Regions from separate parts of the Paenibacillus sp. Marseille-P2973 genome, predicted to be linked through region 2. Evidence: riboswitches for the same ligand, from Rfam matches in the RefSeq annotation. Region 2 holds a riboswitch; each other region holds the start of a gene.
The links. A riboswitch is a leader RNA that binds a small molecule or an ion and turns the genes downstream of it on or off. The one in region 2 is predicted to bind thiamine pyrophosphate.
Positions count from the first base shown of each region.

Region 1: linked by a shared signal. The riboswitch ahead of KB559_RS12260 (ABC transporter substrate-binding protein) and the one ahead of tenA (thiaminase II) in region 2 are both predicted to bind thiamine pyrophosphate.
Region 3: linked by a shared signal. The riboswitch ahead of KB559_RS17680 (ECF transporter S component) and the one ahead of tenA (thiaminase II) in region 2 are both predicted to bind thiamine pyrophosphate.

Region 1 is NZ_JAGQEH010000005.1:27,319-38,154, forward strand. Features, by position in the region: gene KB559_RS12220 (sensor domain-containing diguanylate cyclase) at 1-1,435, opposite strand, end outside; gene KB559_RS12225 (ABC transporter permease) at 1,630-2,760, opposite strand; gene KB559_RS12230 (ABC transporter permease) at 2,753-3,931, opposite strand; gene KB559_RS12235 (ABC transporter ATP-binding protein) at 3,944-4,879, opposite strand; gene KB559_RS12240 (sensor histidine kinase) at 5,078-6,229, shown strand; gene KB559_RS12245 (response regulator) at 6,262-6,924, shown strand; gene KB559_RS12250 (cold-shock protein) at 7,031-7,240, opposite strand; gene KB559_RS12255 (cold-shock protein) at 7,370-7,570, opposite strand; TPP riboswitch at 7,801-7,911, shown strand; gene KB559_RS12260 (ABC transporter substrate-binding protein) at 8,093-9,103, shown strand; gene KB559_RS12265 (thiamine-binding protein) at 9,174-9,467, shown strand; gene KB559_RS12270 (ABC transporter permease) at 9,464-10,234, shown strand; gene KB559_RS12275 (ABC transporter ATP-binding protein) at 10,252-10,836, shown strand, end outside.
Region 2 is NZ_JAGQEH010000007.1:65,719-76,554, forward strand. Features, by position in the region: gene thiD (bifunctional hydroxymethylpyrimidine kinase/phosphomethylpyrimidine kinase) at 1-313, opposite strand, end outside; gene thiM (hydroxyethylthiazole kinase) at 310-1,152, opposite strand; gene tenA (thiaminase II) at 1,218-1,904, opposite strand; TPP riboswitch at 2,018-2,124, opposite strand; gene KB559_RS15410 (hypothetical protein) at 2,198-2,545, opposite strand; gene KB559_RS15415 (sensor histidine kinase) at 2,622-3,887, opposite strand; gene KB559_RS15420 (DUF2804 domain-containing protein) at 3,987-5,018, opposite strand; gene KB559_RS15425 (MFS transporter) at 5,051-6,361, opposite strand; gene KB559_RS15430 (glycoside hydrolase family 2 protein) at 6,348-8,231, opposite strand; gene KB559_RS15435 (5-methyltetrahydropteroyltriglutamate--homocysteine S-methyltransferase) at 8,359-9,498, opposite strand; gene KB559_RS15440 (LysR family transcriptional regulator) at 9,625-10,536, opposite strand; gene KB559_RS15445 (peptidase) at 10,678-10,836, shown strand, end outside.
Region 3 is NZ_JAGQEH010000009.1:111,200-122,035, forward strand. Features, by position in the region: gene KB559_RS25220 (glycosyltransferase family 2 protein) at 1-1,054, opposite strand, end outside; gene KB559_RS17655 (glycosyltransferase family 2 protein) at 1,065-1,883, opposite strand; gene KB559_RS17660 (glycosyltransferase family 4 protein) at 2,092-3,276, opposite strand; gene KB559_RS17665 (YheC/YheD family endospore coat-associated protein) at 3,774-4,877, shown strand; gene KB559_RS17670 (energy-coupling factor transporter transmembrane component T family protein) at 4,948-5,760, opposite strand; gene KB559_RS17675 (ABC transporter ATP-binding protein) at 5,757-7,361, opposite strand; gene KB559_RS17680 (ECF transporter S component) at 7,364-7,996, opposite strand; TPP riboswitch at 8,105-8,216, opposite strand; gene asd (archaetidylserine decarboxylase) at 8,373-9,167, shown strand; gene KB559_RS17690 (hypothetical protein) at 9,181-10,062, opposite strand; gene KB559_RS17695 (helix-turn-helix domain-containing protein) at 10,542-10,836, opposite strand, start outside.

The DNA.
Region 1 (10,836 bases), on a different contig from region 2:
TAACCCATCCCGTAACGACGCAGCGATTACGCCCCCCGTTCTTCGCTTCATATAAGCAATGGTCCGCCAAAGAAATGAACTCGTCCTCATCGATTCTTTGAAATGGCGGCAAACAGTATCCTCCGACACTAACCGTCACTTCCCGGGAAGCAGTAGAACCGACATGTTCGATCCCAAGGCCGGCTATCGTCAGCCTGATCCCTTCCGCCACTTCGTATGTACCGCGGGCATCCAGCCCGGACAAAAGGATGGCAAACTCCTCTCCTCCATATCTGGCAGCAAAACCGAAAAACGGCTTTACCTCACGAGAAATGCTCTGAGCGATCGTCTTCAGTACATAATCACCGCCCAAGTGCCCGTAATGGTCGTTATACGCTTTGAAACAGTCCACATCCAGAATCAATAACGAAAGCGGCGTGTGTCTCTCTTCGGGAGCTACGAGTTCCCAAGATATGATCTCATCCAATCGCCTTCGGTTTGAAATCTCCGTCAGCCCGTCGAGACTGGATAAACGCACAAGCTCCTCATTCGCCCTCTCCAATTGCTTCCCGGATTCCAACAGCTGTTTATGCTGGTCGGACAACCGGATAAATAGCCGGTTCACTTCGTTGACTACCGAGCACAGCACCACTGTTGCGGCGATGACCGAATTAATTCTGGCCAGATACCATCCCAAGCTGTAGCGCGTTCCCGCAAACAACGTCAGAAGAATGTCAAACAGAAGAGCCAGTAAGGCCACGGAAATCCAAAGATGCAGAACGCCGCGAGCCCGAAAACGAACCATGACCATAACAAGAGCCATTAAATTAACCACACCCACAGCAGGACCGACGCCGGTTTCAAGCACCCTCCAGTACCCTCTAGGTTCGATTAATGATGGGAACAGATGATTCCAACCCGTAGACAACTTGAACAATAAATAAACAACGGCAATAGTAAGAATAAGTCCTATCCCCGCATACATCGATATTTCGCTTTTCGAGGTCAGGGGTTTTGGATGTCGTTTCCCTACAAATAAATATAACAAAATCCCGGCCGGAAAGCCTCCGTGCCAATAAATCCACAGCCAGGCAGCCGTCTGACTGTCTGCGCCGAGCATGCCTTCCGCCGAAAAAATTCCCGGGAAGGTCAGAATGTGCAATGCAGTAATTAATCCCGTAAATAAATAAGTGCAAGACATAACGAGAAGGGACGGGACCCCGGAAGCCCTGTATTGGTTAAAAAGGATAAAGGCCGTAAGCAGATCGCCGAAAATAAACCAGGATATGAAGATCGGCAGAAAGGGCCCGAAGGCGGGAAGGTTTTTCATTCCGAATGGGAGCGCTGCCAGAGATATGACGATTATAAGCAGGGCAAGCAGCAGAGCGAATCTTCTCTGCCCCCGGTTGGAAGGAATGTCGAGAATCTGGGATCCCACCTTAAAATTACTATGCACGGGGATATCCCTCCTCTTGGTTGCAGTAGCATCGTTGTCCATATTAGTTCCAAGATATTAGATTTCACCCCTTGTTGCAATCCTTTTCTCCAAGTTAAATTCATACATTCTTTATTCAAAAAAAACAAAAAGGCTATCCGCCGACCCTTAAGCCTGCAGATAACCTTAAATTCAATACCTATACGGGAAAAAAATCAACTCACCTGAGTCTCGGCAGGCCGGAGAATCGACGAACCGATCGCCAGTAGAATTAATGCCATTAATCCCAGAATGGCCAGCGGCAGCGTCACACTGCCCATCCCCCCGCCAGCCGAGAGCTTCTCTACGGCTTCAATCGTCCATTTTTGCGGAACGAAGTTCGCGGCCTTCTGCATAAATTCGGGCATAAACGAAACCGGCCAGAAACAGCCCCCAAGCATACAGGTCGGCGTAATGATGAGACTGTTAAGCATGCCTGCATTTTGCGGATTCCGGATCAGACCCGCGACCGCGCTTGCGAGGCCCATTGCCACGAGCATAAAGGCACCCAGCACGATAAAATGCTGCAGTAACGGCACATCGTAATCATAACGCAGGACATAACCGCTGAATAATAGAACCAGCAAAATTTGCGTAATTCCTACGGCAAAGCTCCCGAGGAAATTGCCCAGCGTAATCTCCCAGGCCCGAACCGGGGCGCTGAATACCCGGGCCATCGTTCTGCGCCGGCGGTCCTCCAGTATTTTGCTTACCGAGCTGTTGACGAGCCCCATCAAGAACATAAGCGTAAAACCGGTCACGATATTCAATCCCGGTTTGGGATAAATCTGCATATCGTGCTTGACCGAGCTTACGGCATGCTTTCTCGTCTGCTCCAGCATCGTACCGAAAACCGCTTTGTCCCCGGCCAGCCCTGCGGTTGAAGCCATCCCCTGGGACAACTGCTGGAGCGTCAACCGGAGCGTGATCGACGCTTCGCTCATTTTCAGCTCATACATGCGTACAACCTTGGAGTTGCCGGACAAGATGCCATCCGTAAACCCGGACGGGATCACAAAACCGGCTTCGCCTTTGCTCCCGGTAATCTCCTTTTTCATAGCCTCTTCGGTTTCTATCTCTTTCAGCATGTAGTCCGGCTTCGCCCTCAATTCATCCAGCAAATGCGTGCTTGCTGTCCCGCCATCCTCATTCACGTATAGAATCCGTGCTTTACTGGACTCTTGCTGCCCCATCAAGGCAACCGCCAGGGTGATTACCACGCAAGGGAGCAGAATATGAAGGAGTGCCCCCTTTTTCGTGCCGGCGATCTGCCGGATCATATTCCAGGCAATCGTCAAACTATTCATATTGATATCCCGCCTTCCGGTACGAAATCATGCCAATCAGCAGTAGTACGCCACCGACGATGCTCAGCATCAGAATATGGTGTAAAATTTCTGACGGAGCCGCGTCCAGCATAATGCGCAATATCCCCTGCAGCGCCCAGTGATTTACGGTTCCTTCGCTCAGCTTCTGAATCAGATCTACCGGAATCGGCTGGAAGCCTCCGCTTAGGAAAGTCATCAGAATGATAATAAACTGCACGATCGCGTTCGCCGTGGTCTGAGACTTGCTTAAAAGAGAGACGGTAACGGCAAGCATCATAGAGCACAATACGACCAATACGCAAATCGCAAGCAGATACCCCGGATGGGCTCCCCATTTAACCCCGTACAACCAGGAGGTCCCAAAAATAATGACCGCGGCCTGCAGAAGCGTAACGATGCTGTTTCCGAATATTTTCCCTACAAAAATCTGCAGTGGACTAATCGGCATCGAACCCAACCGATATAACGTCTTTCCTTCGATTTCGCTGTTCAGGCTCTCGTTGACCATCAACCCGGAATAAAGCAGGAACATGATCAGCATGGAAGCCGCGTAATATTGAAAAGCCGAATACGAATCGCCCTTTTCGTTCAATGAAGCATTCTCGACATATGAAAAGGCTGCGTTGTTCTCCGCATCCGCCTGAGCCGGGATCGCCTTTTCCGGTCCTAATACGATAGCCGATGCCTGTATCCGGTTCACTTCGTCCAGGTAAGCGTCGAAAGTCATGGTGGCAACATGGTTTTTCAGATGGTCTTTCCCTAATATATATTCCCAGTGGGCAGGCTGCCCCATGTTGACATTGGCTTCGAAGCCTTCAGGGATTACTACGGCAAAGTCGATTTTTCCCGAGCGCAGGTCAGCTTCCGCTTGTTCCCGGCTAACCCCGCTGCGGGCTTCAATCGAAGATTTGATCTCCGGGCTATCTAGGAATTCCTGCAATCCGAAATCTCCAGCCGCTTCCCCCGCCGGCTTCACCAAGGTGACCACGGATTTATCCAGCTTGATATCCTCTCCGGAGTCAAACACGGCGGATAAGGCATTCCCCAAGATAAAGATTAGCAGGAGCGGGAGTAAAAACAGATTTAGCAACACTACCCTCGCCCGGATTAGCTTGCGGATTTCAAACCACAAAATCGTCCATAATTTCATCGTACCGTCCCCCTAATCCCGCAGCGTGCGCCCGGTCAGATTCAAGAAGAGCGTTTCCAGCGTAGGCTGCTCGCACACGACGGAATGGATGATGGCGTCATGCTTGGCGCAGATGTAGAGAATGTCCTGCAGATCGTTTTGGGACGAAGGCGTATACAGCTCCACATCGTTGCCCTCCTGCATAACCCGAGAGATCCGCGGATGCATCCGCAGTTCACCGATAACCTGATCGTTAATCCCAGTAGCCTTGATTTTGATTTTCTCCTCGTCGGCCACGCGTTCCCGCAGCTCTCCTTGGGTTCCGCACGCGATCACATGCCCCTGATCGACGATCGCCACCCGGTCGCAAATGGCGGACACTTCCTCCATATAATGACTTGTATAAATCACGGTGGACCCCAACCGGTTCAATTCCCGGACCGACTCCAGGATGTGATTACGGGACTGCGGGTCAATGCCAACAGTCGGTTCGTCCATAATGATCAGCTTGGGACGATGCATAATCGCGCAAGCGATATTCAGCCTTCGCTTCATGCCGCCGGAGAATGTCTTTGGCAATTCCTTTCCCCGATCCGCCAAGCCGACGAAGGCCAGCGATTCAGCGACGCGTTCCTTTAACTGCCGGCCTCGCAAGCCGTACAGCTTCCCGAAAAAGGCAACATTGTCGGCCACCGGCATTCCTTCGTATAACGCCAGATCCTGCGGCACAAGTCCGATTCTCCGCTTGACCTCGAGCACCTGCTCTTTAACGGAAATGCCGTCAACCCGAATTTCTCCCTGATCCATCCGCAGCAGCCCGACGATCATGTTGATCGCGGTGCTTTTGCCGGCCCCGTTCGGACCGAGCAGCCCGAAGATCTCCCCTTCTTCAATGGACAGATTCAAATGATCCACGGACAGTTTATCCCCATAACGTTTAATCACATCTTTCATCTCTACAAGAGCCATCGTTCTTCCCCGCCTTCCGTCTTCTTTTCCCAATTCCTGTATTCATTCTATCAAGATCCCTCCGCTTCCGAAGGTAGAGATGGTCATAACTTGCGGGTGACCATAGTCACCTCTTCTTGAAGAAAGGACTTTTACCGAAACGGTGTTGTGCTATAATGAATCCAGCTTTGCAGTACATAAGAAAAAAGGTTGGGGAATATGCCTAAACGAACCCTGCTGTCGCTGGCTTACGGAATCGCCCTGATTACCTGCTTCCTTCAGATTTACGAGCTCTCGCAACCCGGATACGGGCTGTATTTAATTCGGGTCTTATGCCTGTTGGGCCTCCTTGTGGCGGGCCAGATTTTTGTATTCGAAGCTCCGCTTGCGGTCCTTTCGGTCGTACAAATCATGTATATGGCCTGGTTCTGCAAGACTTATGGCGAATTGACCGATTTCGCTGCCGTCACTCCGGTGTTTCTATATATGCGGCTGCCGCACCCCTATTCCCGCTGGGTCTTATTCGGCTTTCACGTTGCCGCGCTTAACTATGCCGTTTACGGTCAGCCTCTCCCGTGGATTGCGGCCAGCAATCTTTTCCTTTTGATCACAGGGCTCCTTCTCGCTCTTCTCCGGAACTTCGCCACAAATAAACAATCGGCCGATACCCGGTACGACGATCTCCGCAAAAAGCATTACGAGCTGGATGAAACGAGAAACCGGCTGCTGCTTTTCACCAAGCAAGTGGAAGGAGCAGCGCAGGCGGAGGAACGAAACCGTATCTCCCGCCAGCTCCACGATGATGTAGGTCACCGTCTGATCCGGGCTAAAATGATGATGGAAGCGGCGCTTCAGATTATCCCGAAGGATCAGGACAAGGGAATGACTATGCTGCTGCAAATTCGCGATCAATTGACTTCCGGGCTGGACGAGATGAGAGCGGCGGTTCGGCGCATGAAGCTTCCCGAGGAAGTTTCGGGAATTCACGCCCTGGGACGCATGCTGGAAGAGGTCGGTCGGGAGACCGGGCTGCGGACCAATTTGACGGTGGAGGGAAATCCTTATGCCCTGTATCCGAGCCAGGAACTGATCCTGTACAAAAACGCCCGGGAAGCTGTCACCAATGCGCTGAAGCACGGACATCCCGAGTCCGTGAACATCGTCATCTCCTACAAAGATCGTGAAGTCTGCATGGCGGTTAGCAATGACGGCGCCCTGCCGGAGACGATGCCATCCGAGACGAAAGGCCTCGGGCTGACAGGTATGAAAGAGCGTTGCGCTTTGGCGGGCGGTCAGTTGGATATCTCTCTGAGCCCGTTCTTTACGATAACAACAAGACTGCCGGTTGTGCGGCATGAAGAGATAATATAATTCTCAATGGGGAGATCGGAGTGAAACGCCTTATGACGACAACGAATCTGACGGTTTTTATTGTGGACGACGACCCTTTCATCCGGGAGAGCCTGACCTTGTTGATCGGTCTGGATCCTGAAATCGAGGTGGCCGGTTCGGCCTCCAACGGAGCTGAGGCTGCTGAGATCATCGGGCGCGGGCCTTATCCGGATGTGGTGCTGATGGATATCCGCATGCCCGTCTGCGACGGGGTTGAAGGAACGAAGAAGATCAAAGCGTTGTCTGACGGCATTTCAGTACTGATACTGACGACCTTTGACGATGATGAATTTATTATTGAAGCGTTGCGGAATGGGGCCAGCGGATATTTACTCAAAAACATCCCTCCCGACCGGATCATTCAAGGTATCAAAACGGTACATAGCGGAAGCATGCTCATTCACCCGGATGTGGCGCGGAAATTGACGGGACTGTTGCGCCCCGCTCCTCCAGCTCCATCCGATGTCAAGCTGACCGAGGCGGGATTAACGACTGCGGAGCAAAATGTGGTTAGGCTGATTGCCGACGGCATGTCCAACAAGGAGATCGCCGGACAGTTGTTTTTAAGCGAGGGAACGGTCAAAAATTACGTCACCGATATTCTCGGCAAGCTCGGCGTCCGCGACCGGACGCAACTGGCCATCCTGTACTGGAAAACCAAGAGCGGGTCTTGATATTAGCGCTTAAAATTACATAAGAGTTCTATAAATTCAAAAAAGCTGCCCCCCTGTATTCCCCGGAGGCAGCTTTATTATGATTCATAGGCAAATCCGGACCGGTTTAACGGTCCACTTTCATGGAGTTGGTGTTGATAAGTTGCGGAAGCATCTTCGTTCCCTTCACCATTTCAGAGGAACACAGCGGACATACCGGAACATAGTCAAACGCAAAGTTATCCCTCATCCATCCGTTGCAATCCTCGCTCATGCAAGACCATACCGGCGTGTTCTCTTCAGGAATTTCTTCAATCGTTTTTTTACGGTAGTTCATGATTACCTCCTATAAAGTTCTTTTGCCCAAGCACCTCTATGAGTAACTAACCCCGGAAACCATCAACCGTATGCTTAAAAAAAACAAAAACTGCCCTTAACGCACGCGTTAAGAGCAGTTATGCCTGCATTACAGTTTTACGACGTTCTCGGCTTGCGGTCCGCGGTTGCCTTGAACAACGTTAAATTGTACACGTTGGCCTTCATCAAGCGTTTTGAAGCCTTCGCCTGTGATAGCGCTGAAATGAACGAATACGTCATTTCCGCCTTCAACTTCGATAAAGCCGAAGCCTTTCTCAGCGTTGAACCATTTTACTGTTCCTGTTTCCATGAAAGATTACCTCCTGTTTAAAGATTAACATGATCCTTTTTTACATAAAAAAATTCACATATTGAAAAAAGTTCATTTTAAAAATTGACACTCTTTTCAATATCTGAATATCACTTCTTAAAACTTCAATTGTTTTCATTATACTCTGCCGGAATGTAAAAAGCAAATCAAAACCAAGTTTGCTGGACAGAAAGTTGATGCCGGACTATAATGACTAGTGTAATCCGCAGTTTATAGTTCAGGGGAGCTGGAAATTGGCCGGCTGAGATTGTGTCCTCAAGACACTGACCCTTTAACCTGATCTGGGTAATGCCAGCGTAGGAAGAATGTTTAGCATGGAGCTTGTTTTTTCGTAGCCATGAACCTACGCGTCCCGATCCGGGGCGCTTTTTTTGTATCCGGATCCCAGAGGACGCTGCCGCCAACAGAGTGTTTTCAGGAATGCATTGAACGAGAAACTGCGGAAATTCCACATCCGAAAAGGAGAGAATTTCTGTGAAGCAAACAAAATGGACGCTGCTGATGCTGTGCGGACTTCTGATCGCGGCCTTGACGGCCTGCGGCCAAAGCGACGGCAAGGCAAACAAAGCGGCCGGAAACGAAGCAGCCTCATCCGGCAAGGAACCATCCAAATCCATGCAGGACGTTAAGATCGTCCTCGACTGGAGTCCCAACACGAACCACACCGGTCTTTATGTAGCCAAAGAACAGGGCTTTTATGAAGAAGAAGGACTGAACGTCGATATTCTCTTGCCAGGATCCGGCGGCGCAGACGCCATGGTAGCTTCCGGCGAAGTTCCCTTCGGCATCAGCTACCAGGAGGGCGTGACCCAGGGCCGCACTCAAGGCGTTCCGCTCGTTTCGATCGCCGCAGTCATTCAGCATAATACCTCGGGCTTTGCGGCTCCGGTAGACCGGGGCATCAAAACTCCTAAAGATTATGAAGGCAAAACCTATGGCGGCTGGGGCTCCCCTGTCGAGGAAGCGATCTTGAAATCGATTATGGACCAGACCGGGGCCGATGTCGGCAAAGTAAAATTCGTCAATATGGGCGAAGCCGATTATTTTACGGCGGTAAAACGGGATATCGATTTTGCCTGGATCTTTTATGCGTGGACGGGAATTGAAGCCGAATTGCGCGGCGAGCCGCTGGACATGCAATATGTTAAGGATTATACGGATAAACTGGATTATTATACCCCGGTTATCGTAACGAATGAAAAAACGGCCGCAAACGACCCTGAGCTGGTGAAGGCCTTTATGCGGGCCACTTCCAAGGGCTATGAGTACGCGATCGAGCATCCGGAGGAAGCCGCGGACATTCTGCTTAAGGCGGTTCCGGATTTGGACAAGGAACTGGTCCTGGCAAGCCAAAAATGGCTGAGCCCGAAATACCAGGATGACGCGGCCCGTTGGGGAGAACAGAAACGCGAAGTATGGCAGAACTACTCCGATTGGATGCATGAGCGGGGCTTGATCGAGAAAGAACTGGATACCGACAAGGCTTTTACCAACGAATTTCTGCCTGAGTAATATAAGAGGTTACTTTGAACTCGCACTATAAATGCCCTATTTTAAATAAAAGTCTGGAGGATGAACAATTATGCCAAACGCACTTCTCAGCATTCAAATCATTCCTAAAACACCGAACGGTGAAGACGTAATCCCTTATGTCGACCGCGCTATCGAGGTTATTCAAGCATCCGGCGTCAAGTATCAGGTCAATCCGCTGGAAACGACAATGGAAGGCGATCTGGAAGAACTTCTGGCCATCGTCAAGCAAATGAATGAAGCGGTAACGGAATTCGGCAGCAAGGGGATCATCTCGCAAATTAAAATCTCTTACAATCCGCAAGGCGTCAGCATGGACAAGCTGACCGAGAAATATCGTCCATGAAGCTCCGCCGACTCTGGAACAGCATATGGCCGCCCTTAGTGGCGGTCATCTTGCTTTTGGCCGTTTGGCAGGCGGCAACCTCCATTTTTCAAATTGAAAAATGGATCCTCCCCAGCCCCTCCGATATCGTCAGGGAGGCCACGGGCGGCGCGGCCGGCCTCTGGAAGCATACGATGGCTACGCTGCGGCTTATGCTGTTAGGCTTCGCCATCGGTACCGGAACCGGGCTTCTGGTAGCTTTTTCGCTTCATTATATTCCGTTCCTGAAATCGTCGCTTTATCCGTTGATCATCCTTAGTCAGAATATACCTACGATCGCGCTCGCTCCTCTGCTCATGATCTGGTTCGGATTCGGCATTCTTCCGAAGATTATCGTGATCACCCTGGTCTGCTTTTTTCCGGTGGCCGTCGCGGCCATGGACGGGCTGACCCGTACCGACCGCGTCATGCTGGATTATATGAGAATGGCGGGCGCGTCCAAAGGCCAGATATTCCGTAAACTTGAGGTGCCCCATGCTCTCCCTTCCATCCTATCCGGCGTCAAAATTGCAGCCACATACAGTGTCATGGGGGCCGTGATCGCCGAATGGATCGGAGCGGATAAAGGCATCGGATATTACATGATGCTGCAGAAATCATCTTTTCGCACGGACAAAATATTCGTGGCCATCACCATCATAGTAACCATCAGCCTTGCCATGTTTGCGCTGATCGCCCTGTTGGAAAAATGGCTGGTCCGTTATAAACCTCTGAAGGAAGACAAATAAAAAGGGGGCTTTCGCCAATGATGAATACCGAAAAATCCGCCTCCGTCTCGGGTACCGATACCGCCGCGCTGGAGATTCAGGGAATCAGCCTTGCTTTTCGTAAACGGCGCCAGCAGCTGCCGGTGCTGAACGACATTTCTTTGACCGTGCCAGTTGGAAAATTCGTTTCTATCATCGGTCCCTCCGGCTGCGGAAAGAGCACGCTATTCCATGTGATCGGGGGCCTGCTGGAGCCGGACCAAGGGGTCGTGCGCATGGGCGGGCGGGAAGTAACGGGTCAGCGCGGGCTTATCAGCTATGTACCGCAAAAACCGGCCCTGTTCCCTTGGCGGAATACGCTGGACAATGTACTGCTCGCCCGGGAAATTTCGGGTGACGCCAACGAAGCGGCCCGTGCGGAAGCCCGGGAGTGGCTGGTCCGGGCTGGTCTCGGCGGCTTCGAGAAGTCCTACCCGCACATGCTGTCGGGCGGCATGCAGCAGCGGGCTTCCTTCCTGCGCGGACTGCTCGCTCCGCAGGAAGTGATATGCCTCGACGAGCCGTTCAGCTCCCTGGACGAGCTGACGCGCAGCGATATGCAGCGCTGGCTGCTCGATCTGTGG
Region 2 (10,836 bases):
GGCGTTCCCAGCGGAAGCGCCGGACCTCTTCGGCAACGGCATGAATGATGTCGGCGTTAAACAACATGCCGGTCTTCACGGCATCGACGCCGAGATCGCTGCCGACAGCCCGGATCTGCTCCGCTGCCGCTGAGGCCGGCAGCGGGTAGACCCCGCTGACACCGAGCGTGTTCTGCACGGTGACCGCCGTGATGGCCGACATGCCGTAAACGTTCAGTTCCTGAAACGTTTTGAGGTCGGCCTGAATCCCGGCTCCGCCGCCGCTGTCCGATCCGGCGACCGTCAGCGCCTTGGCAAGGCCGTGGCGGGTCACACCAGGCCCCCGGCCGTCGCCGCCTGGATTTCCCGGACGGAGGCGTAGCCCTTCAGCGAATGCGGATGCAGCTTCGCGAGCTCATCCAGGAAGGCGGTCTGGAAGCTGCCAGGGCCGAAGGCGGCCGTTCGCTCGGCGGCGCGGGCAGCCGCCGTGCCATAGAAGGCCAGCCCGGCCGTCCCGGCGAGCAGCAAGTCCTCCTCGACCGCCGCAAAAGCGCCCAACACCGACGTCAACAGGCATCCCGTGCCGGTTACCTGCGTCATCAGCGCGTCGCCGCCGCTGATCACCCGGCACAGCTTCCCGTCGGTGATCACATCCTCCCGCCCGGTGATGGCTACAACCGTTCCCAACTCCTGGGCGGCCCGGACCGCCAGGATGGCGTTGTCGTAGCTTCCGCTGTCACCGGCGTCCACGCCTTTGATCTCGCGGGTCTCGCCGATGAGATGCGCAATCTCGGCCGCATTTCCCCGCACCAGCGAAACCCGCACCTCACGCATGATCCGCAGCGAGGATTCCGTCCGGAATCTCGTTGCCCCGGCCCCGACCGGATCAAGCAGCACGGGAACGCCGTTCTCGTTGGCCGAACGCCCGGCGATGATCATCGCCTCCACAAGGTCGCTGTTCAGCGTTCCGATATTCAGCACTACCGCGCCCGCGACTTTCGCCATGTCGGCGACCTCTTCCGGTGCGTAAGCCATAACGGGAGAGGCTCCCAGCGCGTAAAGCCCGTTGGCCGTAAAATTGGTCACGACTACATTGGTCATGTTATGAACGAGCGGTTTCGTCTTTTGCAATTTGGCAAGAAGTGAGGACAGTTCTCTTTCCAGCATACTCATATTGTTCAATCAACCTTTCTTTATGAAATAGATAGATTTGAAAAAGAAAATAAAGTCTGCCCGGCTCAAAACACCGCCGCCCGCATCGGAACGGGCCATTCTTCCTGCTTATATGCCATGTCCCAGAACAGGTATTCCAGTTGGCAGCTATGCATAAAATGCTCCTTCATGCGCTCCCGCTCCGCCGCGCCGGCCTCTTCCGCCCATAAATCCACCTGTTTGCGCAGCTTCACCGTGGTATCACCCGCGAGCCCCCCATAAAATTGAATCCAGTCATAGAAGGGATGAGACGGCTCTGGCCGGACTTCCTCGATCAGCCTTTGGCCGATTTCCAGGTATGTCCAAGGGCATGGCAGCAGCGCCGCCAGCATTTCGCCAAGACTTCCTTCATGGGCAACCGTCAGCATATGTTTGATGTAATGGTGCGCGGAAGGAGCAAGCGGATAGCCCTGCATTTGCTCATATGTCACCCCCGCAGCGGTGCAGAAATTTTGATGCGGATGAACCTCGCTGTGCAAAATAAAGCCAATCTGCTCATTAAACATTTCAATATCTTCCCGCCGCGTGCATTTCGAAATCGCGATCCCGTAAATTCGCATATACGCATTCAAATATTCATAATCCTGTTTGACATAATGGATCAGCTGCTCCCTTTCCAGCTTTCCTTCCGCAATTCCGCGGACAAAAGGATGCTCATAGATCGCGTCGAACAGACCATCCGCCTCCCGGCGTACCTCCTCGGTAAAGTTCACCAACGCCCACCTCCGGTAAATAGTTTTAGAATAGGAATCCGCATACCAAAAAAACCGCCCCGGAAACGGAGCGGCTTCATCTGCAATATAATACGAACATACGTATCGCCTTTGAAGGGCCGGCTCCACTTCCCTACGCTAGTACGAACTAGATCAGGTTCAAAGGGTCCAAGAATTCGTCTCTTGTCTCAGCCGTTTAACGGCTCCCCTAGTGGATTTCCTATTCTATTGATACATACTGTACCCCAGGCTTACAAGATTTGTCAAACACGTCGCGAGGGAAGACTCTTTAATTACTTCTTATCCACCTGCAGCAGGGTAACATTCTTGATCGCATAAGTGTCTTTGATCTTCTCTTCCGAAATGACCTTTAATTTGACCAAGCTCGCGATTTTACCGGAATCCGGCTTGGACAGCATTCGCCAAAGCTCGAGGTCGGGCAGGGCTTCGTACAACCGGTTCTCATCGTATTCCCTCCGGTTTTGCAGGACGAGCGTTACCTTATGGCTTTCGAGATCCAGACCGGTCGTATCCTGATCCCGGCAGTAATCCAGAATGGCTTGGCGAAGCTCCCCCAATTCCCGGTCCAGCTCTTTCTGCTGCTGTTTTACCTCATAATAACGTTCCACGATCTTGTCCAAAAATTCTCACGCTCCTTTATATCCCATGGATATGCCGAAGCGTGCGATTTTAGGCCAGCCGGCCGCTAAACCTTATTCACTTGGCTTCCGCCCGTTCATGCAAGGGCAAGGTGATCGTAAACCGGGTCCCTCCCCGGTGGACGCTCTTCAAGGATACTGTTCCCCCAATTGCCTGAATCGCCTGATAGGAGAACGTAAGGCCAAGCCCCGTCCCTCTGGCCTTGGTGGAGAAAAAAACAGAGCCCAACTTCTCGATTTGGTCCTTCGTCATCCCGATCCCATTGTCTTCTATCGTCAACACGGCTTCTCCGCCAACTGCCCCCAGTTCCAGGGTCACCCTTCCCTCCGTGGAGTCGTAGCAGGCTTCAATCGCGTTCTTGATCATATTCATAAGTATCTGTTTGATTTTCTCGGGATTGGCCAGAATCCATATCTGGCCTTCCGGGATCTGCCCTTCCAGCGCGACATTGTTCATATTCGCATAAGGGCGCATCACTTCCACCGTTATTTTCAACAGGTTCGACAGATCGGTCGATTCTTGATGATCCGTCAAGGGCTTTGAGATGGAAAGATACTCCGAGAGTATATATTCGGTACGTTCCATTTCGCTAACGCAAATATCTATGTAACGATTGACTTTATCCCGTTCCAGCGAGGATTCGCGAATCAGCTTGAGGAACCCCTTTACCGCAGTGAGCGGGTTGCGTACCTCATGAACCAGCGATGCGGCTACCTGGCTAATCACCAAGACTTTTTCATTTTGCGCGTATTCGATAAACAGCTCCTTATCCTTCACTGCCTTTTGAAACAACGAAATCAGCAGCCAATTGCCGATAAAGTTCTGGACCGGAACAACAAATATATGAAACAACAGATTATTTTCGATAGGATCCGGATTATACAAATAGACGAACAGGAGCGGTACGAAGAAGAAAATGAAGCCCGCCAATAATACGACGGGCACTTTTTGCCTGGCAGCCAAGTACATCCGACGTAAAGCCAAGGATAGGGGAAAGATGATCAACATGATCACCATCGCAATTCCCATCCCGTCGCCGCCCAAGTACAAACGGTACAGTACAAATTCCAGCAGCAGAATGAGACCTGCAGGCAAGCCGCCGAAAATGAGTCCGAAGAAGAGAAACACATACCTTATGTCATAATAGTACCCGGTCACTGCGCTTGCCCCGAAGGTCATGGAGAAGAACAAGCAGATCGCAGTAGTAATTATAATGAATTTCCGCGAGTAATTCCGGGGCGAATCCCGGTAATAAACATTGAACATCAGAAAGGGCATAAGGGCAAAAAATAACTGGAGTATTATTTCCTTTACAATGGTCATCCGCAGTCACCCTTCATTTCCAGGACATTAAAATTTAGTTGTATAATAATTCCATCCTACTATCTTTAAACCCTTTAATTCCCGGCTTAACCAAGCAAATCACCAATTATTTACCGCATGTTCGATAAACGCTACCATCTCCTTAATTTCCAGGACCCGACCGTCGTCGAGCACGGCTTTTCCCGTAAACGTACCGAACAACTGATGGCATTTATTGTCCACGAACAACAGCTTCGTCGCCGTCTGCTGGTCATAAATCGGCGTGAACTCCATCTCGAATCTTCCGTCATCGCTCGTAATTCTTTTCTTGGACATATAGCCGCCGGCAGGCAAATCATAGATGACCCGGCCCAGCTTATGGGCCTTTCCGTCATAGAACAGCATATTTTCCGTGGCTGCCGACGTGTTGCCGAAGCCATGGCCAATGTTGAAGCCAAAGCGTTTCCCGTCCACATAGCAGCTGCCGTTTCCCCAAAACCATTCGTGACGGAACGGCCATACCCCTCTACCCCAATCCAGCAGCCCAAAGGAAGAATCCGGCTCAAAACGATACTCCTTACCGTCAACCTTTACAGAGCCTGTAGCAGGCATGCAATTAATCTTATGGTTGTAATAAAAATAGGAGCGATGCTCGTCAAAAGGCGTGGCGATGACGAGCGACGTTTTGTCGGGCTGGGACAGGGCGACGTCGACCTCCATCCTCGGCAGGTTCCCGCCGCCGCCGGCCCGGCAAATCAGTCTTCTTCCGCCTTCGTACACCTGAAATTGCATGAACATATCTTTCCGGCTGTAGGTCAGATCCCCTTCTTCGGCGGATAGCGGCATACGCAAACGGTTAAACGGCAAGGCAAGCATCCGGGAAACCTCATAATGCTTTCCGGTAGCAAATTCAAACAGCTTCACCGCAATACTGCCTGCATAAGATACATGTCCGATCGTAAGCTGCAGACAGTAATCGTCATTGGACACCTGATAGAAATCCCATTCTTTGATTTTCCAGGGTGGTACCTTAATTCCGGAACGGTTATAATTCAGCACGGCCTGTGTCGAATATCCCTTCTGCAAAAGAGAGCCGTTGCCGTCAAGCAGGTCCCCCGGCGTAACGATCTGATGTTGATAGTTTTGTTGCATAGCTTTAGCCGCACCTCCATATGAGTATGATTCTATTTTGGTTCCGAAGCATCCGACTGCAGTCGCATCTTGGCGAATCTCCCCGCCGGGATTAACGGCAATACCGTAAGAATCGTCACCAGCGCCGATACAAGAAAGAGCGTTTCGGTCGGCACCATGCCTGAAACTCCATCAATAACCCTGTGTACTCCGTATTGCGTGATCACGAATCCCGAAAGCAAAGGCCCGATCACCATGGGCAGACAGACGGCAAACACCATTCTGATCCCTTCAAATTGCCCCCGTTGCTGCTCGGGGTACAAATTTTTGACCCAGGCGGTCACCGTTTGCATCATCAGGACATAGCCGATTCCGGCTCCGAAAATCCCGATCAACAGCACGAAATGACTGGAAAACCGGGAAATGATAAGCAATCCTGTAACATTGGCCAGCACGGCAAACAGGATGACGGAGGCGAGCTTGCCTCGTTTGATGAATCCGGCAGCCGGCAACGTCAGGAATATGGCGGCCACGAGCCCGATGCCCTGTAAAGCGCCGGAAAGAGAGTAGCTCATGTTGAGGTAGTTGTTAAGATAGATAGTAATGTAGGGGAAATAGACATTAAAAGCGGTAAAGAACACGGCGTTAATCACGAACACCCAAAATAATTCCTTATTCTCCAGCACCGTACGTACCCGGAACACTCCGGCAAACTGGCGCCAGTAGCCGCCTTCCAGCTTCCTTGCCTTCAAACCCGGGTCATCCTTCAACATGAACAGCGCGAGTATCCCCGTCACCGTTACCATACCGCCCATCATCGTAAAAAAGGGAAAGAAATCAAGGGCATCCACCAGCATTCCGGATACGACGGCCCCGAATATCGTAGCCAGCACCGGCATGGCGGCAAAAGCCGCGCCGAGCTTGCCCCGGTTATGCACATTTGAAATGTCCGTAGTCCAGGGATTGTATCCGGCATCATAACCGGTCGAGCCGAAGAAGCTCATGACGGCATCGGCGGCTACGATGACGACGATGGCGATGATCAAGGGATTTTTGGGGATAAACTCCGTCGCTCCAAAAACCATCGTAAATACACCCCAGCAAATATAACCGACGGCGATAAACGGCTTCCTCTTTCCGGCCCGGTCCCCCCAGGTCCCGATCAAGAAGGTGGTCAGCGTAGATACGATCGCGCTGATGCCGACCATCCATGAAATAATGGACGGATCTTTGGCGATTTTGGCATAAACAAAGGTGTTGAACCAGGAATTTTCGATGTTCCAGCAAACCTGCCCCGCCATGCCAAGAATCCAGATCAATGTCCAATTTTTTGACGAAATGCCCCCGTTTTTAATAAACCTCAACCCCTTCCATCATGTCGTTACGCAGCTCGTTCAGCAAATCGTCATGAAGCTCATTCAGCAACCCTTCGTCCAGCTTGACGATTTCCCGGTCATAGGTCAGAATTCCGTTTAGTTCGGTCTCGACATCGGTCAGTTGGGTATAGACGGCAGCGGCTACCCCCTGATTGAGCAATGGTTTCAATTGCTTCTTGATCAGTGAGGCATAAGCGGCGTTCAGCGCTTCCCGGCTCTTGAACTTCCTATATCCGAAGCCTTTGCCTTCCCGCCACACATGCGCCTCCTCCATCAGACTGTAGCCCCCATATTCGGAAATCACGACCGCGCGGCCGCCGGACTTCTTCGGCATTTTCAGCTTGCGAAAATAGATATGCACGCTCTTGAAATCGCCCGCCTCTTGATCATGCCAGCCGCTGGCATGGTCCACCGGACGGGACGGGTCATAGGCCTTGAGCCATTCCGCAATGTCCGCGGCATCGAATTGTCCCCAGGCTTCATTGAACGGAACCCACACCCCGATGCACGGGACATTGTACAATGCGTCCACCATCTCTTTTAATTCCTTGCGATAGTTGTCGCGGTTTGAGGTTTCCGACCTGCCCAAGGCCTTATACTTGTCGTCTTTCACTTTGATTGCGCTTACAAAATTAGGGAGGATGAAATGATGCAAATGGTTCCAGCCCCCGCCGCCGTTAATCATGTCCTGCCAAACAATCAGTCCGAGCCGGTCGCAATGATAGTACCACCTGGCGGGTTCGATTTTAATATGCTTCCGCACCATGTTGAAGCCGAGCCTCTTCACGGTTTCGACATCATAAGCCAGTGCCTCGTCACTCGGAGCGGTATATAAACCGTCAGGCCAATACCCTTGGTCCAGGACACCATGCTGGAACAGCGGCTCCCCGTTCAGGAGCAGTCTGACTGCGCCGGCCTTATCCTTCCCGACACGGAAATCCCGCATCGCAAAGTAACTTTGTATCGTATCGAGCGTGCTTCCGTCTTCCGCATGCAATTGGACGGTTAGATCGTACAGAAACGGGTTGTCCGGGCTCCATAACTTCATTTTCGAAAAATAAAGCTTCAGTTCCCCGCCAACCGGACTACCCCCGGTTGCGGCGATTTCGCCATCCGCATAAGCTATCGCCTCAATGCGGTTATGTGCGGAATCGGATCCACCATTCGCAGAATCAATATGTATAAATACGGACAACTCCCCGTCCGCCAGGTCGGGCACCAGCCGAAAGGAGGCGATATGCGCTTCGGGAACCGGCTCAAGCCATACAGTCTGCCAAATCCCCGAGACGGCCGTATAGAACAGCCCCTTGGGATTCAAAGCCTGCTTGCCGCGTTCTTGCCCGAACGTGTCCGTCGGATCCCAGACCCGAACAATAATCTCTTGCTCTTGACTCCGCTCCGCATTTCCTGCATTCAAATGCTCGGTAATATCCAGGGAAAATGGGGTGTAACCTCCGGTATGTTCTCCGGCTTTACGCCCGTTGACCCAGATTTCCGTTTCCCAGTCCACCGCCCCAAAATGCAGCAGCAGCCTTCGCCCTTTCCAATTGTCCGGCACGGAAAATGTTCTCCTGTACCACAACAATTCCCCGGGACCCAGCGGTTGCTGCACCCCTGACAGAGCCGACTCTACCGGAAATGGAACCAGAATTAGACCGTCCCACAAGTCCGGTGTACCGCTCCCTTTCGCCCTGGGAGTGATCGCATATTCCCAAAGCCCGTTCAAATTCATCCACTCGTCCCTGACCATTTGAGGCCGCGGGTATTCCGGAAGCACTCGCTGCGGGTCGACCTGGCGCCCCCATCGGGTCTTCAGCCCTGCTCCGGCTTTCCAGCCGGACTGTTCCGTCCGTTGCATGTCATCCCTCCTTTTCTGCCTTGCATAATAGCAATTCTAATCTATATTTATTGTTTTGATAATCCATGAATTCCTCGCAAAAAGAGCGGAACCCGATATGCACCGGATCCCGCTCTCACTATATTCTCTAGCTCCATATTTCCTCGGCAATTTCCTTGATGAAGGCCAGCTTCCGCCACTGTTCTTCCTCCGTCAACAGATTACCTTCCTCCGTAGAGGCAAATCCGCACTGCGGGCTGAGGCAAATTTGGTCCAAGCCCACAATTTCCGCTGCTTCTTTAATGCGGGCGACAATGACATCCTTGTCCTCCAGCACTCCTGTTTTGGAAGAGAACAATCCCAAGACGACCTGTTGATCCTTTAGCTCTTTCAGCGGTGTAAAATCCCCGGCCCGCTCTGTATCGAATTCAAGATAATAGCCGTCGATATGCTGTATTCCGAACAACGTTTCCGCAACCGGCTCATATCCGCCAGACGAAGCCCAGGTGGAGTAGTAATTGCCGCGGCATACATGGGTCGTTACGACCAGGTCGGACGGCAATCCCTCAACCGCCTCCTGATTTACGCGGGCATACAGCTTCGCGATTTCGGCCGTATCCACCCCCGCACCCTGCATCGTTTTAGCGAATTCCCGGTCACAGAGCATGCCCCATGTGCAATCATCCAGTTGAATGTTGCGGCATCCTTCCTCATAAAAAGCAAGAATCGCCTTATGATAAGCCTGAGCGGTATCTCTCGCCAACTCGTCGGTGCTGCTATAATACTTGTCCGTACTTGCCTTGTTCTCTGGACGGAGCAGCTCCGCCAGGAACTGCGCTGGCGCCGGAATCGTCTGGCGGGCAACGACGTCGTCTCCTGCCGCTTGCTTCAAGAACCGGAAGTGCTCGACGAACGGATGGTCGGAAAATCCGATTTTCCCGTTCAAACGCGCGGTTTCCGCTCTTGTCTCAATGCCGTTGAACTGGTAGCCTTTTTCCGATCCTGCCTTCTCTACGCCGTCCAGTCCCCACATGAAATCCAAATGCCACCAGGAACGTCTGAACTCTCCGTCCGTCACGGCCTGAAGTCCGGCCGCTTTTTGCTGCTCGACCAATTGGATAATTTCGCGATCCTCAATTTGCTTCAGCTCGGCCTCCGTAATCTCTCCTTTGCCGAATTGCGCTCTGGCCTTCTTCAAAGCCTCCGGCCGCAAAAAACTGCCCACTACATCAAACCGGTATGGCGCCGCCTTTCTGGATGTTCCTTGAACCGTCGTCACGTTGCACATGGCTGATATCTCCTCTTCACGATTGAATTTGAATTCGTTAAGAGAAAAATACCATACCTTTCCGGCTATAGAGTAACTCTAATAAGCTATAACTGGTTATAGCCAAAAGCTATATCTATCTTTTTGCTAGCCCTGGGTAATCTTCACGGACTCCTTCAGAGCCTCGACGTATGCCAACGCCAACTTGGAAAGCGTCGCATGCTTATGACAAATCCAGCCGACATTGATGCTCTCACTGCAATCGAGCGGGACTGGAATAATTTCGTTTCCATTGAGGTCCGAACTGAGCACGCCTGTAGAAATCGTGTACCCGTTCAACCCGATCAGCAGATTGAATAGCGTCGCCCGGTCATGGACCCGGATGCTCTTCGGATGCGACAACGTACTGAGAATTTCCTCGGAGAAATGAAACGAGTTGTATTCCCCTTGGTCAAAGGACAAGTACGGGTATTCCCGCAATTGGTCGATCGTCACCATCTCTTGCTTGGCCAGCGGGTTTTGAATGCTGATAAAAATATGCGGCTTCGCCACAAACAGGCTGTTGAACTGCAGTCCCGCTTCTTTTAACAGCTTGTTAATGACCTTGGCATTGAAGTCGTTCAAATAAAGGATGCCGATTTCACTGCGCCGGGACTTCACGTCCTCGATAATTTCATGCGTTTTCGTCTCGCGCAGCGCCATCTCATATTCCGCATGCCCGTAATCTCGCACCAGGTTCACAAAGGCGTTCACCGCAAAAGCATAATGCTGGGTAGAGACCGAGAAATGCTGGGGAGCCAGCTTTCCGTCCAGATAACGGTTCTCCAGCAGTTCCGCCTGCTCGACCACCTGCCTTGCATAACTCAGAAATTCCGAACCCTCATTGGTCACGGAAATCCCCTTATTCGTCCGCTCAAAAATGGTGACCGAGATCTCTTCCTCCAAATCCCGGATCGCATTGGATAGACTGGGCTGGGAAATAAACAGCCGCTTGGCCGCTTCATTCATCGAACCGCGGTTTGCGACCTCGATGACGTACTTCAATTGCTGCAAAGTCATGGTTGCCGCCCCTCTCACACTGTGTACTCCATTATTCCTATTTAATGACGATTTTCCGCCAAGTGCAACATTTCAGGAATTATCCCGTCAAGGTTAATGAGCAGAGAACATAACATCACCATCCGACGGAGGACTCTAACTATGAAAAAAATGAACAAAGCTATCGCTACAGCATCCCTACTGGCAATGACCGCAATTCCGTTAGCCGCTTTTGCGCAGGATGTACCGCCGCCAACCAAAACCCCTGATTTAAGCATGGTTCAAAATCAAAATCAGGTTAAGATCGTACCGGGCACATTG
Region 3 (10,836 bases), on a different contig from region 2:
GCTGGAGAACGCTATTGCCTGCGCCAGAATTCCCTTCACGCATCCGGTTGCGCCCGATAACATCGGCTGTGCAGGGAGCGGATACCGTCAATCCTTCGAGCAGGGCCGCTGCCTGCGCCTTAGGAGGTACGGCAAGGATTCCTGTCCCGATGGTGTTTATCGCCTTGCGGGATAGTACATGCGGAACCGCGGTCAGCGAATTGCTCTTCAAATCCTGGCGCCCCAGAACCTGATTCAGAAACAACTTGCAACGGGTCACCTCATCCTGTCGTTCATAAAGAGGAAGATAGCCTGAAATATCATTCAGCACCACGTCAATACCTCTCTCTTGTTCATATAGAAAAGCCGCCAATTCTTCGGCAGGTACAGCCATATCCCCATCAACGAACAGCAAGGAATCACCACATGCCAGAGCCGCCCCGACGGAACGGCCGACGTCATGTCCAAGCCGCTCCGGATAATAGGCCAGAATCACGTTTTTCCGATCTTTCACTTTGCCGAAGCTGTTATCGGTGCACCCGTTAAGCACGACGACCATTTCCTGAAGCGGAATGCGTTCCAATTCATCCAGCAAGTTTCCAAGCGTTCTCTCCTCGTTGCAAGCGATGATGACTACCGACGCTTTTCCTGACAGGGGGACCGGAACCCCGTACAGACGGGGATTCTCTCTTTTGGAAGCGGCATAACCATCCCGGAAAGCTGTTCCCAACGCAAGGGCACGATCATAGGAAGGAGACGGATCTTCCGCTCGGCTGCGGAACCATTCAGTCAACAAGGACCGAAAATGCTCCCTTGGAGGGAGTGAGGTTCCAAGCCGCTCCAATCGCAAAGCTTCCGCCCCGGCGGAGACCCCGGCTCCATAAGCTCCTTTTAAATCGACTTTGGGCTCAATTTGGATTACATATTTCTTTGGCAATCTTTGTTTGCCCTGGGCCTTGCGATTCGGTAGAGAAGGAGATCTTCGCTTGCCCGACCGGACGCGTTTGAGACGATTCGCCCGAATGACGGGCTTTTGGCGGTATTTCCGCGTTCTTCCAAGTACGGTTTTGTTCACGGTATTTTAATCACCTTGCCCTTTCGCGGAGTCGTCCCAGATCAGAGAAGCCGCCGCGCGGGCCCCGTTGCTTCATAGCTAACCCAGCCGCTTCCAAGTGATCTCCCAATACCAGCCCGGTCAGCAAATCTCCATGTTTGGAACGGAGCCTCGGGCGATTCAAACGGCCGACATCCACGGAATGCACCGGTCGGATCTTCAGTCCTTCCAGGATAGCGGCTGTCTGGGCCAACGGCGGTTTCTCCAGCTTTTCATAACCGATTCGGCTAGCCGCCTGTCTGCTGAGCGCATGCGGCACCGCGGTTAGGGACGCGCCTTTCAAATCGGACCTGTTCAGCAATGTATTCAGTGTATGCTTAGCGCTGACAACCGGATGAACCTCCCGAGTCTGAACCGGGCCTTCGTAATCATTCAGGGCCAAATCACTGCCGGATAGAATGGCTGCAGTGAAAGGCCGAAGATCTTTGGCGGGAATCACCATATCCCCGTCTAAGAACAGCAGCACTTCCCCTTTAGCCTGCCTTGCGCCGACCGCTCTCGGGACATCATGCCCGAGCGGTTCTTTGTATTCGAGAACGATAGCCCCGAGCTTCCTGGCAAGCTGCGCGCTCCGGTCCGTACAGCCATTCGCCACAACAATGATTTCGGTCTTAGGATGAACTTTGGTCGCTTCCCGGATGACCCTCCCGAGCGTCCGATGCTCGTTCATAACCGGAATGATGACAGATACCACCGGTTCTGGAGAGCTGCGAAATGTGGCCTGATCCCGCCTCGTTCTACGGCGGGCAGGCCGGGTTTGCCGGGCTCGAAACCGGCGTCTCTTATCCATCAGGACCCATCCTTCCCGGATATTATTAATAGACGGAATATAAGATAGTTTATGCTCTTCTCTGTCCCACGCAACGGCAAACGTACAGAGGAGAGCCGAAGCACACCCAAATTAGCAAACAAGCAGAATGTCGCGGCGAAAGCCCGCAAACATTCTGCTCGATCGGCAACGAGGTGACGCTGCCATAAACATTCATATAAACTTGCAACTACTGATATAGTGAAGCGGCGGATGTAACAGGCTCTTTACCCTGTTTGGTCATGAGGCGGACCCATCGGTCAGCCGCATGATGCCAGCGGAAGCGGCTGCGCGCACTTTCAGCACCGGCAAGGCCCATGCTTCTGCAAAGCTCCGTATTGTCCAGCAGCCGGATGATTGCAGCAGGCAATTCATCATTCAGGCGCTCCGCAGGCAGCAGCACCCCCGATTGTCCATGCTCAACGACTTCCGGGATACCGCCGGCGCGGGAGGCTATCACGGGTACGCCCGACGCCATGGCTTCCACATTGACCAAGCCGAAAGCTTCTTCTTTGCCTGACGGAACGACTACCATATCGGCCAGATTGTAGCAGTCGGCTACCCCGGGATATGGCGTGAACGGCTGAAAAACGACATGCTCCGGCCAAGAGTCCGCCAGCGATTTCAAGCTGCGCACATACATGGTTTCCCGCAAGCTTCCATAAAAAGCGCTGCCGACAATTAAAAAGAGAGCCTCCGGATGTCTTTGGACAACGGCCGGGACTGCTTGAAGCAAGGCATGCACCCCTTTTTCGGGAATCAGCCTTCCTACAAACAGAACCACTTTACGCCCGTTCCAGCCGTAATCGTGAAGTCTCGCCCGACGCAGCGCTTCGCCTGCGGGGGTCCATCGCGGCACGAAATCCTCCGGACTCACCCCGAGATGATTCACCTCCACCGGAACCGAAAGGCCTGGGAAACGTCGCAGCAGCTCCTTGCGCAGAAACTCGCTGTTCACAATAATACCGTCAAGCGTGCGGAGCTTCTCTGATCCGCTCCGGTCCGGAAAGTCTCCCGATTGGATAAACGTCGTAGAGTGAAGGGACAAGAACACTTCCGAACCGGGCAACCTCTGCTTGATCCGGTAAGCCAGAAGAGGCCGATTATGGACATCGACCGCATCGGGCCGCCAGGACCTTAGATGGCGAAGTACCGATGGAAAATAGGAACTCCCGCCCGGCACTCTCAAGCAGGGAACACCTCCAAGCCCCTGCGGGGAAGCCGGATCCTTCCCGATTCTGCCAAAGATCCGAATATCAAGCCTGTCTGAGGCCAGCGGAACCATCTTTTCAATGACACGCTCCACCGAGCTGCTCCTCCCCGAAGGAATCACGAACGATCCTGGGGTGACCACCGCTACTTTACGGAAACTCACGGGAATACTCCCTCCTTGCCTCCATTTTCTTATAGAGGTTGTTCAAAAAGTCATCTTTCCACGACGAAGCTGATCATGATGAGAACTCGGCATCGAATCTTGAATTCAGCCGGGCCTTCCGTTGCTCACGTACCTCATGTACGCTCCGCTACTCAGCCCCTAGCTTCATCCAACCTTCTTGGTCCTAAAAACCTAACTTTTTGAACACGCACTTATATTGTAGTTATACGATGCGAGCGTATCCGGTGTGACTTATTTTTTAAAGTGTACGAACATCAAACCATAGTTTTCTCTTAACAATCGCTATAAAAGGCAGGCACAAAAAAAGCCGGAATTCTCCGGCCCGAAGTATGTGGAATTACGAATTACCCTGCTAAGTCAAATCAGGCTGTTGACTTCCCTCATCCGTCCATGCTGAATCGGGACGAACAACATAAATTAAAGGGAGCCACAACAAGGTCAAAGGAGATTTCAGACTTGCAGAAGGAGGGAGGAACATGCCGCCCGATTATGTCGGTATTCTGTTAAACGCCAAAGCACACCAGGGAGCAGGGAAAGGCAGAACCGGTCAGGAGGCTCTACCCTTCTACGAAGAAGCCGCCGCCCGATACGATCTCAAACCTTGTTATCTGCGTCTGGATGATATCCATCCCGAATCCGGCAAAAGTCTCGTTTACCTGAAAGAAAACGATAGATTCAGGAAAGCGCTCATTGAAACCCCGCCGGTTATTCATAATCGTGCGATCTATAAAGCGCCGTCCGCGCTGGGGAAAATCCGGGGCCTGCAGCAGCAGGGAATAACCATTTACAATCACAACAACCGGTATGGCAAAGATGAAATCCACCGACTGCTGGCTGAGCATCCCCGACTCTCGTATCATCTGCCTGCTTCCCTGCGCGCCACGCCGGGAAATATTGACCTGATGATGCAGCGCTACAGCGACTTGCTGCTCAAACCGGCAAGCGCTTCGGTTGGCCGCGGAATTATGCGCCTGAAGCTGGACAACCGGGGATGGTGCCTGCTCTACAAGGGACGCCGGACAGTAGACCGGTGGAAGGCGCTCCGTCTTGATAAGCGAACTCCATTACCAATCTGGGTGAAGCGAAGAATCACGCAAATTCCATACTTGATACAGGAAAGACTGCCCCTGGCTGAAACGGATGGCCGCCCCTTGGACGTCCGCGTAACCGTTCAGCGGGGACTGACCGGAGACTGGGGCGTAACGGGGCTATATGCCAAGGTTTCCGCTCCCGGCCGTTTCCTTTCCAATCTTGCCCAGGGAGGCAGCGCTTTTCCGGCAGCTTCGTTATTCCGCCGCATATTTCCGCCATCCACGGCAGCACGCGTCCTTGCGGACAGCCAGACTGTAGCCCTTGCGGCCGCCGCTTACCTGTCCGGCCGGTTGCCTCTGCTCGCCGACCTGGGCATGGATATCGGAATTACCAATGACGGGCGGATTTACATTATTGAATGCAACGGCAGAGACCAGCGTTACGGATTTCGTAAAGCCGGCATGAACGAAATATGGTTTGACACCTACCAGCAGCCTATGGCTTTTGCCCGCTATTTGCTGCAGCATCATTCAGGCCCTCGCGGATAACTCTGTACAGCAAAAAACACAAGTCTTACCGGAAAAAGCCCTGACATGGCGAATACATGATGAACGCTTATTACGGATTGGCGGAATACCTGACATCCGCAATGTGAAACAGCGGGAAAACGTCGCTAAGCATCAGGGCCAATACTACTGCCGCTGCGAATACCGCAGCGGCCAGCGGATCATAGCGCGTGAATAGCGAAGGATAATAGTAGGATCTCCGGCCGTTCCCGTTGAAAGCCTTCGCCTCCATCGCTACCGCCACGCGATGGGCTCTCCGTATACTCTGGGACAGCAACGGGACCGCGTACATCTTGATGCCGGCAAACCATCCCCGCGGCCCTTTCAGACTCCGCGCTCCCCGGATACGGAGGGCGTTCCGCCGGATCAGGAATTCTTCCCAAACCATCGGTAGCAGCCGGATCGAGGCCATAAAGCTGTACGCATATTTGGGGGGAAGCTTTACTTTCTGCATCAAAGCATAGAACAAATCCACAGAAGATGTCGTGAGAACAAACAACAGCCCCTCCGACGCAAAGGTTACGGATTTAAACCCGATATGAATGCCGCGATAGAAGCTTTCCTCCGTAATCCGGATCAACCCCCACTCCCACCACATTTCATCCCCTTTACCGAAAAGGATCATCGTCGAAGAAGACGATATAAACACCAATCCGAAAGACAGCACGATCAACAACACCTTCCAGAAGGCATATCCGCTTTGCCAGAACAGCAGCAGCGTGAACATCACCGCCTGGTAGAACATAAAATCAAGCCGATGCGTAAACAAAGCCACGAAAAAGAGCAGGATGACAAGCACCAGTTTAAGTACCGGATTGGCTCTGTGCATCCATGTCGTAAAGGAAGGATTCAGCCATTTCTTCATAGCAATACCTCTACCGCGCCGGTCTCGCACACTTTATGCGGAAGTGAGGATCCCCGATTCGTATATCCGCAATCGGTCAGGGTCCCCTCTCTGACTTCCCATCGGCGTGTCGCTACCGCTTCCGCAATCTGTTCCTCGTGGGTTACCATCACGACCGCTGTTCCTCTACGCCGCATTTCCTCGCACAAATTCAAAATAGCAAAAGTGTTCACGGCATCCTGCCCGAACGTCGGCTCGTCAAGCAGCAGCACCGGTCTCTCCATGACAGCTGCTCCCGCCACGCTCAATCTCCGCTTCTGTCCGAGCGATAATTGATACGGATGACGCAGCTCTAATCCGACAAGACCGAATTGGTCCAGCGCATGATCTACTCGCCGCTGAATCTCTTCCGAAGAGAACCCTTCTTCTATTAACGAAAAACCGATTTCCCGGTCGACCCGGTTCTCGACAAACTGAAATTCGGGATTTTGAAAGACGAATCCTATTTTTTTCGACAGCGCCAGGATTTGCCGGGTTCGAGTCTTCTTTCCGTCGAACCGTTCACCGCATAGAAGATAGCTTCCCTCGGAGGGAAGCAGTCCCATCAGCGCAAGCAGGAGCGAGCTTTTTCCGGCCCCGTTCGGGCCCGTAACCGCAATGAAATCCCCGGGGTACACTTCAGCCCGCTCGATCTGAATAACCGTGCGGTCCCCGCGAAAGCCTTGGAACTCGGAAAGCTCGATAACCGGCCGGAGTAATGGTTCCCCGGCAGTCAGCCGGGTGGAATTGGCCCAAGGCATGATCCCCTTTTCCGCTTCCTGTGCTTGGCCTTCCGATGCCCGAAAACGATCCCAGACGCCGGGATGCCAGATCCCGTATTCCTCCAATTCCGTTTGGCAGCGGACAAACAACTCCTCCGGAGCCCCTTGCCCCAACAATTGTCCCTGGGGGCCGAACAAGGCTACCCGATCCACCAGCCCCAGATCAAGCACCTCCTCGATCCGGTGCTCGACAATAATGAGTGTCCTTCCCTCGGCCACCCGGGAAACTGCCTCCCAGATTTGCCTTCGCCCCTCTGGATCCAACAGAGCGGAAGGCTCGTCAAGCAGCAGTACCTCCGGATCCATCAGCAGAATTGAAGCGAGGGCCAGCCGCTGCTTCATTCCCTGGGACAACGAATCAATCGGAAGATGAATCTCCGGCAGATGAAGCCCGACTTGTTCTAGAGCATCTACCATCCGCGGTCGCATTTCCTCTCTTGGAATTCCCCGATTCTCCAGCACAAAGGCCAGTTCCTCATCAACAAAAGGCATGCAAAACTGAGTATCTGGATCTTGGAACAGCATTCCCCACGATGGGGGAATCACTTGCTCCGAGCTCCTCATAGGCACCTCCACTAGCCCCGGAATGATGCCCGCAAGCACCTGCAGCAGCGTTGACTTTCCGCTGCCGCTTGGCCCAAGCAGCAGCAGTCTCTCTCCGCGCCTGACCGAGAAGGAGAGATCTTTAAACACAAAGGAGTCCGTCTCAGGATATTTGAGACGTAAATCCCGAACCGCCGCAGCCGTATTGAATTCCGTGTATGTACTTGATGCTGTGGCGTTGTTCCGCAAAAGATCCATCGTTAATCTTCCAATGCGGCGTAATCCTTCGCCGCAACGGGCCGAAGCAGCGAGGTGACGCCGGTCGCTTCTACCGCCTTAGCCAAAGCATAGGCCAGATAACCGGCAATCAAAGCGGAGCTGACTGCACGCATCGAGTATTTGGCAATGAGCATCCAAGTGCTATAGTCAGCGACGTAACCGTAATAAATATCGGGGATCAGAGAGCCCACGGAGGCGCCGACTCCCGCCAGAGCAGCCACGGAGCCGGAAAATTTACGGTAACGGAACAAAGCGAACACGAGCTCAGCTCCTAACCCCTGGAGCACACTGTATAGCACCAGTTGAATCCCCCATTCGCTCCCGAACAAAATCTCCACGTGGGCCGCCGCCACTTCGGCCAGAACAGCTACACCGGGTTTTCGAATCAGCAGAAAGACGAGGGTTGCAGCAATAAACCACATGCCGTAGACCAGTTCGTCCGCTTGAAAGAACAATGGGGAAAACAGCTTGTAGACGGAAGACCAGAAGTGATAGATTACTCCGAGCACAAGCGATACCAGTATCGTCACCAGAATGTCGCTCAGCTTCAGACCCCTTCTCTGGGCGGGAATAGGCGCCCCAGGGCCATTTCCTTGATTCAAACTCTCTTGCATGATAAATCCTCCTTTTGACTAAATAGTGGTTTGGACGCAAAAAAACCGGCTGAATAAGCTCAGACGGTTGCTAGGTCCACGGGAGAAAAGCATGAGTAATAAACATGCATTCCGGAACGTTAGATTCTCTACGCTGGCATTATCCAGTTCAGATTAACGGTCTGCAGCGGGTTAAGCTGCCATCTCAGCCTGATTCACTCAAGCCCCCGTATCCCTTATGCGATTGGAATAAATATACTCTAGAACCTTCCAAATAATCAAGCAAAAAAACAAGAAGGCACTTTCGCAGTTGATTTCAAGCCTATTCTATGTCAATATTAGCGGAAGTGGAAAAGGGATTATTGTCCCGTTGATCATGGTGTTAGGGGGATACGACTTGGCCGCAAACTGGATGAAATGGATGACAGAACTGACCTCCCGAAAGTGGATTTCCAGGCTAATGGGCCGGTTCTCGCATTCGCAAGCGAGCCGCTATTTAATTCCTTGGTTCGCAAAATCATACGGTATTCCGCTGCATGAGGCAGAGATGGAATTGAAAGAATACCGTACGCTAAACCAATTTTTTACGAGAAAACTAAAGAGCGGCATGCGGCCGATTGCTCAGCTGGAAGGCGGGTTGATCAGTCCGGTCGATGCGCTCATTACTTTTATGGGGGAAATCCGGTCGGGCACGATTCTGAATGTCAAAGGCCAGGATTACACCCTGAAAGATTTGCTTAACCATTCACCGCATGCGCAGACCTATGAGCATGGATATGCCTTTGTCCTTTATCTGAGCCCGACCGACTATCATCGGATTCACGCTCCCGTAGCCGGTACCTTGGTGGAAAGCGAGCATATTAAAGGCCGTGTGTATCCCGTCAATGATTTCAGCATGCGGAATATGAAATACGTGCTCAGCCGCAACGAGAGGTTGATAACCTACATATCGCATGAACGCGGAGAGATTGCCGTGGTCAAGGTCGGAGCGATGAACGTAAGCAGCATCCGCTATACCGACGATCAAGCCGAGATATGGAATCAAGGCGACGATCTGGCCTACTTCGAATTTGGCTCCACAGTGGTGCTCTTGACCGAGAACGGCACCTTCGAGCCGTCCCCGGAGCACGCCGTCGGCCAAAAGGTCAAGATGGGCGAACTCCTGGGGCGCTTCTACCCGCCTTCCAAATAACCCGAGGGGCCAGTTACTTTACGGTAATGGCCCCTACGGATGCGTTCAGCGACAGAAGCGGACCTCCGTCTCCCCGCTTGCTCTTGCCTTTCGGTGCCCCATCAACCCCGCCGATATCGGCATTCGTTTCCAGATCGCAGTTCACCGAATCGGCCAGCGTGGCTTCAATGCTTCCAATATCCGCATTAACATATAAATTCCCGCCGCTCTCCATCCGTCCTATGCTAAGCTCGATACTGCCCGTTGAGGTGTTCACCTTCGATTCACCCGTAATTCCCGCATCCACAATTACAATTCGGCCTACGTCATTATCAACATCATAGCTTCCGCTCAGCCCGGTAAGAGTGATGTCTCCGACATTGTTGGTCACCCGGAAATCGGTAATATGTTCGGGAAGACCGATCGTGTAATCAATGCTGAACTCGGAATAATTGTATTTCTCTTTTGCCCACTCCCAAAGACTTCGGTCCGGATCGTCCTTCGCATGTGTAGATACGATAAGCCCTTCTCCTTCAGGGGTGATGGATACGGCCGCCTGATCAAGCACTTCTTGCAGATCAACCTTACGGAAGGTGCTCTTGTGCGCCCAAATCTTCGCTTTTACCGTAACTTCGTTTCCCTTCGTCCCCTGAATCTCCACATTTCCAACACTGTTATCCAGCGTAAGCTTTGAAGCCGAATCGCCTTGTGTCGAAGCCGAAAGCTCCAGCGTCGTTCCGTTTTCCTTCAGTCTTTCTACCTGACCGTCGACGGTTTTTTCTACCGTTTGCCCGATCGCCCCTGTCGCCGCTTCGGCGATTTCCTTCGCTTTTTCGTTCGCTCCCGAACAAGCGGTAAGCATAACCAATACTGCTGTCGCCGCCGCAATCGCTAACGGTTTATATTTTGTATTCATTCTTTGTCCTCCTCATATGGGGTTCTCTATGTATTCTTGTGCGCTCATATAAATCGATGCTACTATCGTAATCCACCGGAGGATAAATGAACACTGGCTGCAGACCAGATTCCTCCTGGACCAAAGTCGGAAGGACAGCCGCCTCTAAATAACCCCATAAAAAAACAGCCGTCCAGAGCAAGCTCCGATCGACCGTCTTTATCAATCATATCTTATTTGAACACCGGAATCGTAATTCCCGGCGCATGAAATTAATGTTGGAAATGACATATCATATCCCAGCCAATCGGCTTAAAACCAGGTTTCATCATCCCGGTCGGACCGTCTTGGCCGACGAAAACGGTAACGAAAAATACCGCTTCCCGGTACTGAACATGCTCTGCTGCGCATCCGCCGTCTCTTACTCATTGCTGTACACCTCCTCCCGGACCTCGGCTATAAAAAACAATTACCCGCCAAGAATAAAGGTGAAACAAGAATCAGCGAATTTCGGACGGACTTTTTCCGGTATACTGCTTGAACTGACGGCTGAAAAAGAAAATATCACGGTATCCAAGCGCGTCGGCCACCTCGGTAACGTTCATGCCGGCGTGCAAAAGCAGATGCTGGGCCCGGTCGATCCGGGTCTTGATAATGTAGGATTGCACGGATAACCCGATAATTTCCTTGAACTTAATCGAGAAATATCTTGGCGACAATCCGGCACGCGCCGCTAAATCTTCCACTTTATGCGGCAGCCCCGGGTGCTGCGAGCAATAATTCGCCACCTCTTGA